Linked DNA regions of Variovorax paradoxus. The protein of the gene in region 1 binds, or shares a complex with, the protein of each later gene. Links are inferred from orthologs where the notes say so. Each region holds a gene or a part of one and is shown in the gene's direction. Other genes may lie near its edges. The genes, in order: GFK26_RS13860, pnp and eno.

Evidence for each region.
Region 2: the proteins of GFK26_RS13860 (region 1) and pnp are in contact, whole or in part, in a cryo-EM structure (PDB 9QH0), measured with the Escherichia coli proteins. The link is inferred for Variovorax paradoxus from one-to-one orthologs.
Region 3: the proteins of GFK26_RS13860 (region 1) and eno are in contact, whole or in part, in a solved structure (PDB 2FYM), measured with the Escherichia coli proteins. The link is inferred for Variovorax paradoxus from one-to-one orthologs.

Annotation. Positions count from the first base shown.
Region 1 is NZ_CP045644.1:3,034,327-3,041,168, reverse strand. What follows is about bases 2,192-5,936. They hold GFK26_RS13860 (Rne/Rng family ribonuclease), read left to right. Parts: upstream 2,192-2,496; coding sequence 2,497-5,736; downstream 5,737-5,936. Other genes in these bases: GFK26_RS13855 (LysR family transcriptional regulator), read right to left, coding at 5,798-5,936. Also shown: GFK26_RS13875 (Rieske (2Fe-2S) protein), read right to left, coding at 1-163; GFK26_RS13870 (HAD family hydrolase), read right to left, coding at 174-857; more of GFK26_RS13855, read right to left, coding at 5,937-6,676. UniProt on the Escherichia coli protein: Endoribonuclease that plays a central role in RNA processing and decay. Required for the maturation of 5S and 16S rRNAs and the majority of tRNAs. Also involved in the degradation of most mRNAs.
Region 2 is NZ_CP045644.1:3,810,096-3,816,161, forward strand. The notes cover bases 1,088-4,056. They hold pnp (polyribonucleotide nucleotidyltransferase), read left to right. Parts: upstream 1,088-1,392; coding sequence 1,393-3,720; downstream 3,721-4,056. Other genes in these bases: rpsO (30S ribosomal protein S15), read left to right, coding at 1,088-1,188; GFK26_RS17370 (NAD(P)H-quinone oxidoreductase), read left to right, coding at 3,811-4,056. Also shown: GFK26_RS17355 (DMT family transporter), read left to right, coding at 1-925; more of rpsO, read left to right, coding at 922-1,087; more of GFK26_RS17370, read left to right, coding at 4,057-4,809; tpiA (triose-phosphate isomerase), read left to right, coding at 4,823-5,587; preprotein translocase subunit SecG, read left to right, coding at 5,626-6,036. UniProt on the Escherichia coli protein: Involved in mRNA degradation. Catalyzes the phosphorolysis of single-stranded polyribonucleotides processively in the 3'- to 5'-direction. Also involved, along with RNase II, in tRNA processing.
Region 3 is NZ_CP045644.1:6,280,475-6,286,565, forward strand. What follows is about bases 1-2,994. They hold eno (phosphopyruvate hydratase), read left to right. Parts: upstream 1-852; coding sequence 853-2,136; downstream 2,137-2,994. Other genes in these bases: kdsA (3-deoxy-8-phosphooctulonate synthase), read left to right, coding at 1-513; GFK26_RS29005 (DUF1330 domain-containing protein), read left to right, coding at 510-800; ftsB (cell division protein FtsB), read left to right, coding at 2,152-2,430; pnuC (nicotinamide riboside transporter PnuC), read left to right, coding at 2,593-2,994. Outside these bases: more of pnuC, read left to right, coding at 2,995-3,225; GFK26_RS29025 (AAA family ATPase), read left to right, coding at 3,222-3,899; GFK26_RS29030 (hypothetical protein), read left to right, coding at 3,952-4,935; GFK26_RS29035 (AraC family transcriptional regulator), read right to left, coding at 4,939-5,814; GFK26_RS29040 (SDR family oxidoreductase), read left to right, coding at 5,920-6,091. UniProt on the Escherichia coli protein: Catalyzes the reversible conversion of 2-phosphoglycerate (2-PG) into phosphoenolpyruvate (PEP). It is essential for the degradation of carbohydrates via glycolysis.

The DNA of each region.
Region 1 (6,842 bases):
TCGCCACGTGGCTGCAGCGATTCAGGTACGCATGCGGCAGGCCCTCGAAGCGGACCGCGAAGGCGCGGCAGGTTTCGCCGCCATGGACCACATCGAAGGGCACGGCGTTGCCGCCCTCGACCAGGTCCGAGGCATTGCACAGCGGAATACGCTGGTCGCTCATGCTGTGCCCCTCAGGCGTTGCCGAGCAGCCAGGCCTGCAACTCGGCGATCGATTGCGCCACGTACAGCGGCTTGAATTCGTCGAAGGTCGACGACGCGTGCGCGCCGAAGCCCACGCCCACGCTGGCACAGCCGGCGTTCTGTGCCAGCTGCAGGTCGTGCGTGGTGTCGCCGATCATCAGCGTGCGCTCGGCCGGCACCTCGAGCTCTTCCATGAGTTCGAGCAGCATGCGCGGATGCGGCTTGCCGAAGGTTTCGTCGGCGGTGCGCGAGGCGTCGAAGCGGTCGCGCAGCGCCACAGTCTTCAAGGCTTCGTTGAGACCTCGGCGCGACTTGCCCGTGGCCACGGCCAGCTTGTGGCCGCGCGCGCGCAGCGCATCAAGCATCGGCAGCACGCCGTCGAACAGCACGAGGTCGTCCTGGTGCTGCAGGAAGTGGTAGCGGTAGCGGGCGCCGAGTTCGGGGTACTTTTCTTTCGGCACATCGGGCGCCGCGCGCGCGAGCGCCTCGGCCAGGCCCAGGCCGATCACCCAGGCGGCATCGTCCTCGCTGGGCTTGGCGCCGCCGACATCGACCACGGCCGCCTGGATGCAGCGCACGATCAGGCGGGTGGAGTCGTAGAGCGTGCCGTCCCAGTCGAAGGCGATCAGGTCGAAGCGCGGGGGACGTGCAGGGCGGGCGGAAGAATCAGTCATGGGCCGTGGGGTGGGGTGTTGCGCCATCGCCTCGAGCGCCGCGCGCGACATCAGCGCATGCAGCTCGGGCGGCAGTCCGGCCTGCAGCGCGATGCGCTCGCCGCTGGCCGGGTGGTTGAATTGCAGCCGCCACGCATGCAGGAACATGCGCTTGAGGCCGAGTTTGTGCAAGGCGCGCTGCCGATCGGACTCGCCGTATTTGTCGTCGCCCGCAATCGGATGCCCGGCCGAGGCCAGGTGCACGCGGATCTGGTGGGTGCGCCCGGTCTTGATGGTCACCGCCAGCAAAGACAGCGGCGCGGCGTCGCCCGGCAGGCTGAGGCGGGCCAGGACGCGCACCAGCGTGATGGCGCGCATCGCGTCGGGGTGGTCCTTGGCGACCACGCGCACGCGGCGTTCGCCGGCACCGGCGCCCGAGCCGTCGGGCAGCAGGTACTTGGCCAGCGGCGCGTCGAGCACCTTCTTGTTGGCCGGCCAGTCGCCTTCGACCAGCGCTAGGTAGGTCTTGCCGGTTTCACGCTCGCGGAACTGGTCCTGCAATGCCACCAGCGCGCTGCGCTTCTTGGCGACCAGCAGGATGCCGGAGGTTTCGCGGTCGAGCCGGTGCACCAGCTCCAGGAACTTGGCGCCCGGACGCGCCGTGCGCAATTGCTCGATCACGCCGAAGCTCACGCCGCTGCCGCCGTGCACCGCGACGCCGGCGGGCTTGTCGATGGCCAGCACGGCCTCGTCTTCGAGCAGCACCGGAAATTCGCGTGCCGGCGCGGGCGGTGTGGCGCCCTCTTCGGCGCGCGGCGAAATTCGCACCGGCGGAATCCGGACCTGGTCGCCGTCTTCGATGCGGGTGTCGGCCTGGACGCGGCCCTTGTTGATGCGCACCTCGCCCGACCGGATGATCCGGTAGACGTGCGTCTTCGGCACGCCTTTCAGATGGCGAAACAGGAAATTGTCGAGCCGCTGCCCTGCGGATTCGGCGTCGACGGTCAGGAAGTGGATGGCCGCGTGCGGCGTGCCGGCGTCGGCGCCCGCGGGTCGATCCGCGGGATTTGGAGCCCCCGTGGGGCTTTTCTTCGCACCTATAATGTTTTTCACCAGCGCGGTCGTGTAAGTGCTTGATTAGACAGAAGTTTAGAGCACTGACGACCATGCTGTGAGGTCGATGCCGCTTTGGCGTCCAGCCCGCAAACCCCGCGCAATCGCGCAAAGTGGCAGGCCAGGCACCCAAGTCAAGCCGACACCCACGAAACACCGATACGGAATACCCAGCCTGCAGCTTCCAAGCTGCAGGCGGATCGAAGCGAGTCCCTTGTTGTGTTGATGCTGCTGATTCAAATATGCCTGCGCTGGTCGACCTGGTTTCGACCAGTCGCCTCAGGCATTGAATCGCCCGCAGTGCGCGCCACCCTTGCGCAACCGGCTGTCAAAAAGACAGCCACCCAACACCGAATCTGGCTCGCGCCCATCCACGCGCCCCCACCCCGGCTGTCTTCTTGAGCTGACGCTCGAGAGGCCTGCTCGCGCCTGACGCGGCAGTCACAGCATCCGGGGCCAAGCGGCAATTCCCTGGTTTCGCGGGCGTCGTCCGTGCATCGTTGGCTCGTCATGAGCCGGTAAACGATACATATAAGGACAACGCATCATGAAGCGGATGCTGATCAATGCCACGCAGGCCGAAGAACGCCGCCTGGCCATCGTCGACGGGCAGAAACTGCTCGACTACGAAATCGAAATCGAAGGGCGCGAACAGCGCAAAGGCAACATCTACAAAGCGGTCGTGACCCGCGTCGAGCCGTCGCTCGAAGCCTGTTTCGTCGACTACGGCGAAGACCGCCACGGCTTCCTGCCGTTCAAGGAAATCTCCAAGCAGTATTTCGCCGAAGGCGTGTCGGCCAGCCAGGCCCGCATCCAGGACGTGATCCGTGAAGGCCAGGAACTCACCGTCCAGGTCGAAAAGGAAGAACGCGGCAACAAGGGCGCGGCCCTCACCACCTTCATCTCGCTGGCCGGCCGCTATGTCGTGCTGATGCCGAACAACCCCCGTGGCGGTGGCGTGTCGCGCCGCATCGAGGGTGACGACCGCGCCGAGCTCAAGGAGGCGATGGACCAGCTCGAGTACCCGAAGGGCATGAGCATCATCGCGCGCACCGCCGGCATCGGCCGCTCGGCGCCCGAACTCCAGTGGGACCTGAACTACCTGCTCAAGCTCTGGAGCGCCATCGACGGCGCCGGCAAGGGCGGCAAGGGCGCCTTCCTGATCTACCAGGAATCGTCGCTCGTCATTCGCGCGATCCGTGATTACTTCAATCACGACATCGGCGACATCCTGATCGACACCGACGACATCTACGACCAGGCGCAGCAGTTCATGGCGCACGTCATGCCCGAGCATGCAGCCCGCGTGAAGCGCTACCGCGACGACGCGGCGCTGTTCAGCCGCTTCCAGATCGAGCATCAGATCGAGTCGGCCTACGCCCGCACCGTGCAGCTGCCCTCGGGCGGCGCCATCGTGATCGACCACACCGAGGCACTGGTCTCGGTCGACGTGAACTCGGCCCGCGCCATCAAGGGCGGCGACATCGAAGAGACCGCCACCCGCACCAACCTCGAAGCCGCCGACGAAGTGGCCCGCCAGATGCGCCTGCGCGACCTGGGCGGCCTGATCGTCATCGACTTCATCGACATGGACGAGTCGAAGAACCGCCGCGAAGTCGAAAGCCGCCTGCGCGACGCGCTGCGCCAGGACCGCGCCCGCGTGCAGTTCGGCTCGATCAGCAAGTTCGGCCTGATGGAAATGAGCCGCCAGCGCCTGAAGCCGGCGCTGTCCGAAGGTTCGTCGATCCCCTGCCCCCGTTGCGGCGGCTCGGGCCACATCCGCGACACCGAATCGAGCGCGCTGCAAATCCTGCGCATCATTCAGGAAGAGTCCATGAAGGACAACACGGCCGCCGTGCATGTGCAGGTGCCCGTGGAAGTCGCTTCGTTCCTGCTGAACGAAAAGCGCCCTGAAATCGCCAAGATCGAACTCAAGCAGCGCGTCACCGTGCTGATGGTGCCCAACAAGACGCTCGAAACGCCGAACTACAAGCTCGAGCGCCTGAAGCACGACGATCCGCGCCTCGACCACATCGAAGCCAGCTACAAGATGGCCGACGAGATCGAAGACCCGACCTCGGTCACGCGCCGTTCGCAAGAACCCACCAACAAGCAGACGCCGGTCATCAAGGGCGTGCTGCCGGACGCACCCGCGCCCGTGGTGCCGCCCAAGCCCGAAGCGGTGCGCGCAACTGCGCCCGCCCCGGCACCGGTGGCCCCGCCCGCGGTGGTTGCCCCGGCCCCGGCACAGACCGGCTTCATGGCCTGGATCAAGAGCTTCTTCGGCGGCGGCTCGCCGGCGCCCGCACCGGCTCCGGCGCCCAGCGCCATTCCGGTAGAAGCACCCAAGCCCCGCCGCGACGGCGGCCGTGGTGCAGGCCGTGACGGCGAAGCGCGCGGTGCGCGCGGCGCCGACGGCGAACAGCGCCGCGGTGGACGCGGCGGCGAAGGCCGTGGCGAAGGCGGCGGCCGTTCGGGTGGACGCGACGGCGAGCGCCGTGGCGGACGCGGCGGCGAGCGCCGTGAAGGCGGCGGCGGTGAACGCCGCGGCGAGGCTCGCAACACCGAGCAGCGCAACGACAGCACCAACCCGGCACGCGAGCAACGCGAACCGCGCGAGGCACGTGAAGCACGCACCCCGCGTGACGGCGAACAGCGCCGTGGCGGTCGCGGCGAGCGCCGCGAAGGTGGCGAAGGCCGCAACGCGCCGGCCGAGGCCCTGCTCGACGGCAACCTGAACCTCGACGCGCAGCAACAGCAGCCGGCACCCGGCGGCGACGACAACGGCAATGCCGCAGCGGAACGCGCACCGCGCGCCCGCGGCGAGCGCCGTGAACGTGGCGAGCGTGGTGAACGTGGCGGCGAACGCAACGAACGCGGTGAGCGCAACGGCGACACGCAGCAACAGCCGCGCGACGAAGCAGCGCCCGCCGGCGACGGCGAGCGCCAGCCCCGCAACGGCCGTGGCGACGAGTCGCGCGGCCCGCGCGGTGAGCGCAACGACGGCCGCCGCGAGCGCCGCAACGACGCGCCTGCAGCCAATGAAGGCGACGCACGCGTGGCCGAGTCGGCTGCCGCAGGCGATGCCGAGCAAGGCAACAACGAAGGCAACGAGCAGCAAGCCCCGCGCCGCGAAGGCGAAGAGCGCCGTGGCCGTTCGCGCGACCGTTACGGCCGTGACCGCCGCGAACGTGGTCCGCGTGACGACGCCGGCAACGGTGGCAACGAAGCCAATGCCGCAGAAGCCGCACCGGTCGCCGAAGGCGCCGTGGCAGCCGAAGCCCAGGCCGAGCGCCAGCCGCAGGAGCAACTGCCGCTGGTGTCGGAAGCCGTTGCAGTGGTCGCCGCGACTGAAGTGCGCGAAGTGCGCGAGCCCGCACCGCAAGTGCAAGAGCAGCCGCGCTTCGAGCGCCCCGCTGCCCCCGCACCGGCACCTGTCGCCGCACCCATCGTGGTCGAAACGGCCGCCAAGCCCGCAGCAGCAGCACCCGCCAGCAATGGCCGCGCACTGCCCAAGGTGCAGTCCTTCGAACTGCCGCTGAACGAACTCGCGCAGATCGCTGAGAGCTCGGGCCTGCAGTGGGTCAACTCGGATGCCGACCGCATCGCGCAAGCGCGCGCCGCGATCGCCGCCGAGCCGAAGCCGGTGCATGTGCCACGCGAGCGCCCGCCGGTGATCGTGCGCGACGAAGGCCCGCTGGTGCTGGTCGAAACCCGTCGCGACCTCGGTTCGATGGCGCTGCCGTTCGAACAGCAGCAGCCGCAGGAACAGCAGCGCTCGCTCTGAGCCCTGCTCCCTCGCAAGTAAAAACGGCGCCTTCGTGGCGCCGTTTTTTTTGCTTCGGAGTTCAGGCCTGCTGCGGCAGCGCTTCGACGCCGGGCAGGTCCGGCATCTCCAGGATCAGTTGCCCGAAGCGGCAGGCGCACGGCGTCTTGCCGTTCTCGCTCCAGATCAGCGAGAAGTTCACGCTCGGCAGCGACGGCAGGCCGTAGCGGCCGTCGACGATCTTCATGCCCGGCTCCACCTCTTCGCGCGTGAGCACCGTCACTGCGAGCCCCGCCAGCACCGCCGCGCGAATGCCCTGCGGGCTGGCCGAGGTGAAGACCACGTGCCAGTCGAGCGATGCGAGGTCGAGCGCCGAACCGGCCACCTGCCGGTTGACGCAAGGCTTCGGAAAGAACGCCAGCGGCAGCGACGCGCCCTTCGGCGCCTCGAAGGTCTCGGCCGCGGCCCAGACCAGCTGGGTGCGCCGCAGGCAGGTGCCCTCCACCACCTCGGGCGGCGACATCACGACCGCGAGGTCGAGTTCGCCGGCGCGGATCGCTGCGCGCAAATCGACGTGCATGCTCACGCAGACCTCCATGCGCACCGCCGGGAACCCGCGCGCGAACTGCGAGAGCAGCGGCGGCAGGCGGTCGCCCATGAAGTTGTCCGGCACGCCGAAGCGCACCACGCCCGAGATCGGCGAGGGCTGGAAGCGCCGCGTCATCGCGTCGAGCGTGTCGAGGATCTGCGTCGCGTAGCGAAGAAAGTCTTCCCCGTCTTCGGTCACCGTGAGGCGGCGCGTCGTGCGGTGCAGCAGCGGCCGGCCCACCTGCGCCTCGAGCTTGCGGATCTGGTGGCTGATGGCCGACTGGGTCAGGTGCAGGCGCTCGGCGGCACGCGTGAAGCCGCCGGTTTCCTTGACGGCCACGAAGGCGCGCAACAGCGTGGGGTCGAAGTCCATGGCGATCCTGGATAAATGATATTTCCTAATGAATTCTAGGAAATCAAATCATTTCCATCATGAAGAGGGTTTCAACAGAATCGGCTGAACCTCTTTTGGAAAGCTGCTCGATGCCCCTCTCTCCCGCTGGCAAGAACCGGATCGCCCTGTCCGCGGTCTGCCTCAT
Region 2 (6,066 bases), 780 kb from region 1 along the record:
GAGTGGCCTGCCGCCGTTCACGGCGACCGCGCTGCGCTTTGGGCTGGCGCTGCCCGTGTTCGCGGCGCTCATGGGGTTCATGCGCGTGCGGTGGCCGCGGCCCGATCGCCACGACGCCGTGCTGCTGCTGTGCCAGGCGGCGGCGGGCAGCGTCGGCTACACGGTGCTGCTGATTCTGGGCGTGCGCTGGGCGCCCGCCGCCGACGCGGGCGTGGTGACCGGCACGCTGCCGGCCATGGCCGCGCTGGTCGCTGTGCTGGCGCTGCGCGAGCGACCGGGGCGCTATCTGATCGGCGGGATCGTGCTCGCGAGCCTGGGTGTGCTGGCGATCACGCTGCGTCCGGGTGGGGAGGGCGGCGAGCGCACGCCGACCGCGTTGCTCGGCAACCTGCTGGTGCTGGGGGCGGTGGCGCTCGAGTCGCTCTTCATCCTGCTCAACAAGCGGCTGCGCGTGCCGCTGGCGCCGCTCGTGCAGTCGACGGCGATGGTCGCGCTGGGGCTGCTGCTGTCCGTGGTTCCGGCGCTGCTGGAGCGCGCGTGGCTCCAGCCGGTGCCGGCCGAGGCGCTGGCCGGGGTGGCCTACTACGCGCTGGTGCCGACGGTGGCCGGCTTCCTGCTCTGGTACGCCGGCGCCGCCCGGCTGCGGGGCGCTGAGGCGGCGCTGTTCACGGCGCTGATGCCGGTCTCGGCGCTGGTCCTGGCCGCGTGGTGGCTGGGGGAGGCGGTGGGGTGGGCCCAGATCGCCGGCGCCGCCTGCGTGCTGGGCGCCGTGGGGCTGGTGTCGCTCGACGGAAGGCGGCGGGAAGGAGCGGTCAAGCCGGCCGATGTATACTCCCAAAGCTTTGCATGCCGCAAGGCGCACGGTGAGGGCAGTTCCAGTGCTCACCGCAAGTCAAACATCCCGGAACAAGGAAATTCAACATGATCGCAGCCTCCATCAAGGCCGAAGTTGTCAAAGACAACGCCCGTGCAGCCAACGACACCGGCAGCCCTGAAGTGCAAGTCGCACTGCTGACCGCCCGTATCAACGAGCTGACCCCCCACTTCAAGACGCACGCCAAGGACCACCACGGTCGTCGCGGCCTGCTGCGCATGGTCAGCCGCCGTCGCAAGCTCCTCGACTACCTCAAGTCCAAGGACGCCGAGCGTTACACCGCGCTGATCGCCAAGCTGGGTCTGCGCAAGTAATTCGAATCGCATGAAAAAACGCCTGGGTTAGTCCGCTAGCTCAGGCGTTTTTTACTTCGCGATCCACTTTCGGAGTGCCCAACAGAGCGAAGCTGTGTCATTCCAATGAAGTTCACCCCGAGCTTCGCTGGAATGGCATCGTGTTCTGAGCAGCCTCCGACCCTTGCGAATCCTGTGTGATTCGCTATCAAAATAGGAGCAACAATGAGCCTCTTCAACAAAATCACCAAGTCCTTCCAATGGGGCGACAAGACCGTCGTCATGGAAACGGGTGAAGTCGCCCGTCAGGCCAATGGCGCCGTGCTGGTCGACATCGACGGCACCGTGATCCTGGCGACCGTGGTCGCCTCCAAGTCGGCCAAGCCCGGTCAAGATTTCTTCCCGCTGACCGTCGACTACATCGAGAAGACCTACGCCGCGGGCAAGATCCCCGGCAGCTTCTTCAAGCGCGAAGCCAAGCCCAGCGAACACGAAACCCTGACCAGCCGCCTGATCGACCGTCCGATCCGCCCGCTGTTCCCCGAAGGTTTCCTGAACGAAGTGCACGTGGTGATCCACACCGTGTCGCTCAACCCTGAAGTCGACGCCGACATCGCCGCCATGATCGGCGTGAGCGCCGCGCTGTCGATCTCCGGCATCCCGTTCAGCGGCCCGATCGGTGCCGCCCGCGTGGGCTACATCAACGGCCAGTACGTGCTGAATCCGGGCCAGACGGCCCGCAAGGATTCGCAGATGGACCTCGTCGTCGCCGGCACGCAAGCTGCCGTGCTGATGGTCGAGTCCGAAGCCCAGCAATTGAGCGAAGAAATCATGCTCGGTGGCGTGGTGTTCGGCCACGAACAAGCCAACATCGCGATCAACGCGATCCATGACCTCGTGCGCGACGCCGGCAAGCCGGTGTGGGACTGGCAGGCACCTGCCGAAGACGAGGCCTTCGTCGCCAAGGTCAAGGGCCTGGCCGAAGAAAAGCTGCGCGCTGTCTATCAAATCCGCAGCAAGCAAGCCCGCACGCAAGCCCTGCGCGAAGCCAATGCCAGCGTGATGGCCTCGTTGAAGGAGAGCGGCGAGCCTTTCGACGCCGGCAAGGTCAACGACCTGCTGTTCTCGATCGAATCGAAGATCGTTCGCAGCCAGATCCTGTCGGGTGAACCCCGCATCGACGGCCGCGATACGCGCACTGTGCGTCCCATCGAAATCCGCAACTCGGTGCTGCCCCGCACCCACGGCTCGGCCCTGTTCACGCGCGGTGAAACGCAGGCGCTGGTCATCACCACGCTCGGCACCGAACGCGACGCACAGCGCATCGACGCGCTGGCCGGCGAGTACGAAGACCGCTTCCTGTTCCACTACAACATGCCTCCCTTTGCCACCGGCGAAGTGGGCCGCATGGGCTCGACCAAGCGCCGCGAAATCGGCCACGGCCGCCTGGCCAAGCGCGCGCTCGTCGCCGTGCTGCCGACCAAGGAAGAATTCCCGTACACCATCCGCGTGGTGTCGGAAATCACCGAGTCGAACGGCTCCTCGTCGATGGCTTCGGTCTGCGGCGGCTGCCTGTCGATGATGGACGCCGGCGTGCCGATGAAGGCCCACGTGGCCGGTATCGCCATGGGCCTGATCAAGGAAGACAACCGCTTCGCGGTGCTGACCGACATCCTGGGCGATGAAGATCATCTGGGCGACATGGACTTCAAGGTGGCCGGCACGACCAACGGCATCACTGCGCTGCAGATGGACATCAAGATCCAGGGCATCACCAAGGAAATCATGCAGGTCGCACTGGCTCAGGCCAAGGAAGCGCGCATGCACATCCTGGGCAAGATGCAAGAAGCCATGGGCGAGGCCAAGGCCGAAGTCTCCAGCTTCGCACCGCGCCTGACCACGCTGAAGATCAACCCCGAGAAGATCCGCGACGTGATCGGCAAGGGCGGTTCGGTCATCCGTGGCCTGCAGGAAGAAACCGGCACGACGATCAACATCGACGAAGACGGCACCATCACCATTGCCTCGACCGACCCGGAAAAGGCAGAGTTCGCCAAGCGCCGCATCGAGCAGATCACCGCTGAAGTCGAAATCGGCAAGGTCTACGAAGGCCCGGTCACCAAGATCCTGGACTTCGGCGCGCTCATCAACCTGCTGCCCGGCAAGGACGGCCTGCTGCACATCAGCCAGATCGCGCACGAGCGCGTCGAGAAGGTGACCGACTACCTGAGCGAAGGCCAGATCGTGAAGGTCAAGGTTCTCGAGACGGACGAAAAGGGCCGCGTCAAGCTGTCCATGAAGGCCCTGACCGAGCGTCCGGCCGGCATGGAATACAGCGAGCGCCCGCCGCGTGAAGACCGTGGCGATCGCGGTGACCGTGGTGGCGACCGCCGTGAGCGTTCGGACCGTGGCGATCGCGGCGGCGACCGTGGTGGTGATCGTGGCGAGCGCGCACCGCGCTTCAACGACCAGCAGCAACAGCCCCGCGGCGAGCAGCAACAGCAGCCCGCTGGCGAGTCGCAGCAGCAAGCCCCGCGCGAACCGCAGGAGTAAGCAGTGAGGCGCGACGGCCTGGTGCCGTCGCCTCTCGTGGACAGCCATTGATGCCCGCCCCCGTGCGGGCATCCGAGTCTCGGAGACCCCATGAAAGCCATTGAGATCACTTCGTACGGCGCCCCCGAGGTGCTGCGCGTCGCTGTGCGTCCCGACCCGGTCGCCGGCGAGGGCGAGCTCCTGATCCGCGTGGCGGCCAGCGGCGTCAATCGTCCGGACGTGCTGCAGCGGATGGGGCATTACCCCGTGCCGCCCGGCGCTTCCGACCTGCCGGGCCTCGAAGTGGCCGGCGAGATCGTGTCGGGCGACGCCAAGGCGCTGGCTGATGCGGGCTTCAAGGTCGGCGACCGCGTGTGCGCGCTGGTGGCTGGTGGCGGCTATGCCGAGCTGTGCGTGGCGCCTGTGGCGCAATGCCTGCCGGTGCCCAAGGGCTGGAGCGACATCGAGGCGGCCTCGCTGCCCGAGACCTTCTTCACTGTCTGGAGCAATGTGTTCGAGCGCGGCCGGCTGCAGAAGGGTGAGACCCTGCTGATCCAGGGCGGCTCGAGCGGCATCGGCGTCACGGCGATCCAGATCGCCAAGGCGCTCGGCGCGACCGTGATCGTCACGGCTGGCAGCGACGACAAGTGCGAAGCCTGCCTGAAGCTCGGCGCCGACCACGCGATCAACTACCGCACGAGCGATTTCGTCGAAGTGGCGAAGCAGCTCACCGGCGGCAAGGGCGTGGACGTGGTGCTCGACATGGTGGCGGGCGACTACGTCGCGCGCGAGATCGAATGCCTGGCCGAAGACGGCCGGCTCGTGATCATTGCGGTGCAGGGCGGTGTGAAGAGCGAGATCAACGCGGGCCTCGTGCTGCGTCGGCGGCTCACGATCACCGGCTCGACGCTGCGTCCGCGGGCGGTGGCGTTCAAGGGCGCCATCGCCAAGGCATTGCGCGAGAAGGTCTGGCCGCTGCTCGAAAGCGGCGCGGTCAAGCCCGTGATCCACAGCACCTATGCGGCAGCAGGTGAGCCCAGCGGTGCGGCCCAGGCTCACACCCTGATGGAATCGAACCAGCACATCGGCAAGATCGTGCTGACTTGGTGAGACGAACAACGCGATGACAACTTTCAAGAAACTGATTGCCGGCAACTGGAAGATGAATGGCGGCCTGGCCGCCAACGAGGCGCTGGTGAAGGCCCTGCAGCAAGGGCTGGCTGTCAGCCCGGCGGCTTGCGGTGTCGCACTGTGTGCGCCTGCGCCGTACTTTGCCCAGCTGCAATCGCTGCTGGCGGACACGCCGTCGCTGGCGCTCGGTGCGCAGGACATCTCGGCCCACCCGCAAGGTGCGTTCACCGGTGAGCAATCGGCGGCGATGCTGAAGGACTTCGGCGTGCGCTATGCCATCGTCGGCCATTCGGAGCGTCGCCAGTACCACGGCGAAACCGACGACGTGGTGGCGGCCAAGACGGCGGCAGCCTTGGCGAACGGCATCACGCCGATCGTCTGTGTCGGCGAGACGCTGGCACAGCGCGAAGCAGGGCAGACGGAAGAGGTCGTCAAGCGTCAGCTGGCCGCGGTGATTCATCTGAACGGCCACTGCATCAGCGAGATCGTCGTGGCCTATGAGCCGGTCTGGGCCATCGGCACGGGCAAGACGGCTTCGCCGGCGCAGGCGCAGGCGGTGCACGCCGTGCTGCGTGCGCAACTGCACCATGCGGCGAGCGAGCATGCCGCGGGCATCAAGATTCTGTACGGCGGCAGCATGAACGCGGCGAACGCCGCCGAACTGCTGGCGCAGGCCGACATCGACGGCGGCCTCATCGGTGGCGCCTCGCTGAAGGCGCCCGACTTTTTGCAGATCATTTCTGCCGCTGCACGCTGATCGCGGCAACGGCAGCCATCACTTAGGAGTAAGAACGAATGAACGTGGTCCTCAATCTTCTGGTCGGCGTGCAAATGCTGTCGGCGCTGGCAATGATCGGCCTGATCCTGATCCAGCACGGCAAGGGCGCCGACATGGGTGCGGCCTTCGGCAGCGGCAGTGCGGGCAGCCTGTTCGGTGCCAGCGGCAGTGCCAACTTCCTTTCGCGCACGACGGCCGTGCTGGCTGCGGTGTTCTTTGCTTGCACGCTGTTGCTGGCTTACTTCAGTCACGCACGTCCTGCGGGCGGTGGCAGCCTGCTGGAGCGCGCCGCCGTGGGCACGCCTGCTGCACCGGCTGCTCCTGCGACGGGCGCTGCGGGTGAAATCCCCTCTGCAGCAGCACCTGCCAAGGCTGCTTCGGCGCCTGCGGCTCCTGTTTCGGGCACCGGCCAGATTCCGGCCAAGTAATCAGGTTGTTTTCATGCAGCCGTCTGTGAG
Region 3 (6,091 bases), 3.2 Mb from region 1 along the record:
CAGACCGACTTCATCCACGCCGCGGCGCAGTCGGGCAAGCCGGTGAACATCAAGAAGGGCCAGTTCCTCGCGCCCCACGACATGAAGAACGTGATCGACAAGGCCCGCGCTGCCGCCAAGGAAGCCGGCCTCGACGAAGACAGCTTCATGGCCTGCGAACGCGGCGCCAGCTTCGGCTACAACAACCTCGTGTCGGACATGCGCTCGCTCGCGATCATGCGCGAGACGAAGGCGCCCGTGGTGTTCGACGCCACGCACTCGGTGCAGCTGCCCGGCGGCCAGGGCACGAGCTCGGGCGGCCAGCGCGAAATGGTGCCGGTGCTCTCGCGCGCGGCCGTGGCCGTGGGCGTGGCCGGTCTCTTCATGGAGACCCACCCCGACCCCAACAAAGCCCTGAGCGACGGCCCCAACGCCGTGCCGCTCAAGCACATGAAGGCCCTGCTCGAAACGCTGCTGGCGCTCGACCGGGTCACCAAGAAAAACGCTTTTCTAGAGGACAGTTTTCAAGCATGAGCAGCGGTTACGTCATTGCCCACGTCGAGGTCACGAACCCGACGCAGTACGAGGAATACAAGAAGTGGTCGAGCGTCGCGATGCAGGCGCACGGCGCCGAAGTCTGCGTGCGCGGCGGCCAGGTGCAGCCGCTCGAAGGCGACTGGAAGCCCACCCGCGTGGTCGTGCTCAAATTCCCCAGCTTCGAGCAGGCCAAGGCCTTCTACGAAACGCCCGAATACCTGAAGGCGCGCGAAGCGCGTGCCGGCGCCGCCATCATGAACATGATCGCGGTCGAAGGCCTTTGATTCCGTTTTTTGCCAGTCCACTCCACCAAGAGACCCAGAGAAAGAAATAGAGATGAGTGCAATCGTTGACATCGTCGGCCGCGAAATTCTCGACAGCCGAGGCAACCCCACCGTCGAGTGCGACGTGCTGCTCGAATCGGGCACCATGGGCCGTGCGGCCGTGCCCTCGGGCGCTTCGACCGGTTCGCGCGAGGCCATCGAGCTGCGCGACGGCGACAAGAGCCGCTACCTCGGCAAGGGCGTGCTGAAGGCCGTCGAGAACATCAACACCGAGATCTCGGAAGCCGTGCTGGGCCTGGACGCCAGCGAACAGGCCTTCCTCGATCGCACGATGATCGACCTGGACGGCACCGACAACAAGGCCCGCCTGGGCGCCAACGCCACGCTCGCCGTGTCGATGGCCGTGGCCCGCGCCGCGGCCGAAGAGTCGGGCCTGCCCCTGTACCGTTATTTCGGCGGCATGGGCGGCATGCAGCTGCCGGTGCCGATGATGAACGTCATCAACGGCGGCGCGCACGCCAACAACAGCCTCGACCTGCAAGAGTTCATGATCATCCCCGTGGGCGCCAAGAGCTTCCGCGAGGCCGTGCGTTACGGCGCCGAAGTGTTCCACGCCCTGAAGAAGATCCTGGGCGACCGCGGCATCAGCACGGCGGTGGGCGACGAAGGCGGCTTCGCCCCCAGCGTCGAGAGCCACGAAGCAGCCATCCAGCTCATCCTGGAAGCCATCGACAAGGCCGGCTACACCGCCGGCGAACAGATCGCCCTGGGCCTGGACTGCGCGGCCAGCGAGTTCTACAAGGACGGCAAGTACGTGCTGTCGGGCGAAAACCTCTCGCTGTCGGCCGAAAGCTGGACCGACATGCTCGCGACCTGGGTCGACAAGTACCCGATCATCAGCATCGAAGACGGCATGCACGAAGGCGACTGGGACGGCTGGAAGCACCTGACCGAACGCCTGGGCAAGCGCGTGCAGTTGGTGGGCGACGACCTGTTCGTCACCAACACCAAGATCCTGCAAGAGGGCATCGACAAGGGCATCGCCAACTCGATCCTGATCAAGATCAACCAGATCGGCACGCTGACCGAGACCTTCGCCGCCATCGAGATGGCCAAGCGCGCGGGCTACACGGCCGTCATTTCGCACCGCTCGGGCGAAACCGAAGACAGCACCATTGCCGACATCGCCGTGGGCACCAACGCCGGCCAGATCAAGACCGGCTCGCTGTCGCGTTCGGACCGCATCGCCAAGTACAACCAGCTGCTGCGCATCGAAGAAGACCTCGGCGACATCGCCGTCTACCCGGGCCGCGGCGCGTTCTACAACCTCAAGTAGCGCCTCGCAGCCTGCATGCGCGCGCGCTTCGTCCCTCCTCTCATCCTGGTGCTGCTGCTGGTCATCCTGCAGTGGCAGCTGTGGAACGGGCGCGGCAGCGTGCGCGAGGTCGCCCAGTTGAGAACCCAACTGGCCGACCAGAAGGACGCCAACGCCAAGGCCGCCCTCAACAACGAGCGGCTCGCGTCCGAGGTCAATGACCTGAAAGACGGCCTCGAGATGGTCGAGGAACGCGCCCGCGCGGAACTCGGCATGGTCAAACCGAACGAAGTCTTCGTGCAGATCGCAAGGTAATCGGATGACCCCCAGTCTCCGCGCACTTCGTGTCGCTTCGCCAACCCCCTTCCAGGGGGCGACACCAGCGGCCCGGCAAAGCCGGTTCCACGGTGTCCCACGACCAGACTGTGTGAGGTTCACAGAGCGCTCCGAAAGACGCACAGCCTCGGCGTGAACCTCATCCCCGAGTTCCTCTCGGCCTCCGCCTTTGCGCTGTGGGGCTCTCCCGTCACCTGGCTCGAACTCGTCGCCGCCGTGCTCGCGCTCGCGATGGTTGGCTGCAACATGCGCGAGATCCACTGGGGCTGGCCGCTGGCCATCGTCAGCTCGCTGCTCTACATGGTGGTGTTCGCCAACGCGCGCATCTACGGCGACGCCTCGCTTCAAGTCTTCTTCGCCTTCGTCGCCCTGTGGGGCTGGGCGCAATGGCTGCGCGGCTTTCGCGCCGACGGCAGCGCCTTGCGGGTCAGCCGGCTGTCGCCGCGCGGCTCCGCGTATGCCCTCGTGGCCTGCGCCATCGCGTGGCCCGTGGTCGCCCTCTTCCTGCGCCGCTTCACCAACACCGACGTGCCCTGGTGGGACGGCTTTGTCACCGGCCTGAGCCTGGTCGGGCAGTTTTTGCTCGGGCGCAAGTTCATCGAGAACTGGCTCGTGTGGCTGGCCGTGAACGTGGTCAGCGTGGGCCTGTTCATCCACAAGGGCCTGTGGCTCACGACGGCGCTGTACGCGGTGTTCGCCGTGCTCAGCGTGGCCGGCTTCCTGGCATGGCAGCGACGCCTGCCGAAGGCCACCACGAAGGCGGTGCCCGCATGACACCGAACCTGCCGACCGGCTGCGTCATCGCGCTCGTGGGCGCCGAGAGCACCGGCAAGACCGAGCTCTCGCGCGCCATCGCGCAGCGCCTGCAAGACCGCGGCACGACCGTCACGCTCGTGGGCGAGTACCTGCGCGAATGGTGCGAACGCGAAGGCCGCACGCCGCGCCCCGACGAGCAGCAGGCCATCGCCGACGAACAGATGCGCCGCATCGACGCCGCTGCCGCCACGGGCGTGGTGGTGGCCGACACCACGGCGCTCATGACAGCCGTCTACAGCGAGCAGCTGTTCGCCGACACCTCGCTCTACGACAGCGCCCTGGCCGCGCAGCGGCGCTACGCCATCACCTTGCTCACCGCGCTCGACCTGCCCTGGGTGGCCGACGACATGCGCGACGGTCCTCATGCGCGCCAGCCGACCGACACGCTGGTGCGCGCCGCGCTCTCGCGCGCAGGGCTTTCGTATGCGGTGGTACACGGCAGCGGCGGCGAGCGGCTGGCGAACGCATGGAATGCGATCAACACCATCGCCGGCAACGAAGGCCGGGCCCGCACGCGCACCCGCCGCGATGCGAAGCCCGCCTCGTGGACATGGCCTTGCGAGAAGTGTTCCGACCCGGAATGCGAACATAAGCTTTTCAGCGACCTGATGGCGCGCCGCGACCCCACCTGAGCCTCTCGGTTCGCAGGTGCTCGCGCGCCCTCTCCTTTTCACCGGAGACCCGATGCCCGTTTCGATTGCTGCGCGCCTTGCCCCGCGCGCTCCCGCCGCCGCTTTCCTCGCCCTGCTGCTGACCGCCAGTGCCGCTTCTGCAGCGCCCGTTGCAGCCACCGTCGAGAACGCCACCACCCCGACAGCCTGCGCCGAGGAAGACAACGTGTCGATGGTGCTGCGCGGCGACGGTATCCGCCACATGCGCATCGAAGCGCTGCAGCCGAGCTACCTCGGCAACATCGGCAACGACGTCACCGCGCCCGACTTCTCGGGCTGCAACTTCGACGGCGGCGCCCACCCGACCGACCCGGCGCATCGTTTCAAGAAGCGCACCGTCGTGCTGCTCGACAACGCGCAATGGCGCATCGTCGGCATGACGCTGCCGACCTTCTGGCGGTCGGCGCGCGTGCCGGTGCAGGTCGGCGCGCGGCACGACCGCGGCTTTCACCTGCTGCAGGTGTTCAAGAAGGACAACGGCAAGGCGCTCGAAGCCATCGTGCTCTACCCCTCCGACGGCTACTGGCGCCTCAAGCCGCTGCCCGAGGCGCGCTTCGGCGACGGCGTGTACGGCTCGTCGTTCCTGCTCGGCCCGGTCGTGCAGGCCGGGCGGCCGGTGGTGAACATCGCGTCGATCCGCGTCGTGCCCGAGCCGCTCGCGATCCACCTGCGCTTCACCGACGGCGGCAAGGCGGTGGCGCGCGTGACCGAGATCAGCCGCACCCGCACCGCGCTCGACGTGACGCTCTCGAAGCCCACGGCCAGTGCCAAGCAACCCTTCGCGGTGCTGCGTTCGATGTACGTGACGCCCGACAACGCCGACATGAGCGAGGTGCGCTGGCAGGCCTCGCCGCAGGCGGCCGAACAGGTGTTGCCGCTGCCCGCGGTGAAGACGCTGAACGCCACGCAGGTGCGCTTCGGCCGCAGCCTGCCCTCGAAGCACAACACGAGCGCGCCGGACATCGAATTCAGCGGCTTCGACGACGAAGCCCGCTGAACACTAGGCTGCGCGCCGCACCTCGCCGGGCGTGAGGCCCAGCACGCGCCGCATGCAGCGCGCCATGTGGCTCTGGTGCGAGAAGCCGCTCTCGAGCGCCACGAGGCTCGCGGGCAGTTCGCTGTTCAGCAGCAGGCTGCGCGCGCGGTCGACGCGGCGATGCACCACGTAGGCATGCACCGCCTGGCCGGTCGAGCGCTTGAACTGCGTCTTCAGGTGCGAGGCGCTCAGGCCCGCGACCTCAGCCAGCGCGGCCAGCGACAGGTCGCCGTCCAGATGCGCCTCGATGAACTCCGTGACACGCTTCAGCTGCAATCGCGTCAGCCCCTGCGCGGGTGACGGCGCCACCTGCGGGCCGGCCGCGATCAACTGCACCGCGAGCGCCGTGCCGAGACTGTCGGTGTAGAGCCGCCCGTTGGGAAAGCCCGCGCGGCGCTCGGCGTCGAGTGCCCAGGCGATGTGCTCGATCTGCGGGTCGCGGAACTGGTGACGCTCGCCGAGCACCGCGCGCTCGGCCGGCAGTCCCATCTCGTCGGCGGTGCGCGCGAGCAGCGCGGGCGCCATGCGCACCACAACCGACGTGCTCGCCGACTCTTCGTGCCAGATGTCGGTGCTGCCGGCCGGCAGGATGTCGAGGTCGCCGCGCGTGTAGAGAAAGCGATGAAACTGGCAGGCGCCCGCCACCGGCGCGCCCGCGTGCAGCTTGAGGCGGTGGTCGGGCAGCGCCTCGTAGCCGACCACGCCGCCGGGGGTCTGTCGCACGTCGACGCGCAGGCTGTCGGTGGCGGGCGGGGCGACGAAGCTGTCGCCGGACAGCGCCACATCAGGCGCCACTCCACCGTGCCCGCGGAAATCGGTGTCCAGATCGGTATCGCTCATCGAAACATTATGGGCCGCGAGCGCCGTGCATGCCGTCGACCGTTTGTGCTCCCCCGCAGCCGAATGTGCGCGACCCGACGCCGTGCGATCGGGATCATCGAGCCCATGAACACCACACCCCACACCCCTTACGCAGGCAAGAAAGCCGTCATCACCGGCGGCACCCTCGGCATGGGCCTGGCCACCGCGCAAGCGCTGCTCGAAGGCGGCGCCGACGTGCTCGTGACCGGGCGCAATCCGCAGAACCTGGAGGCCGCGCGCCGCGTGCTCGGCCCGT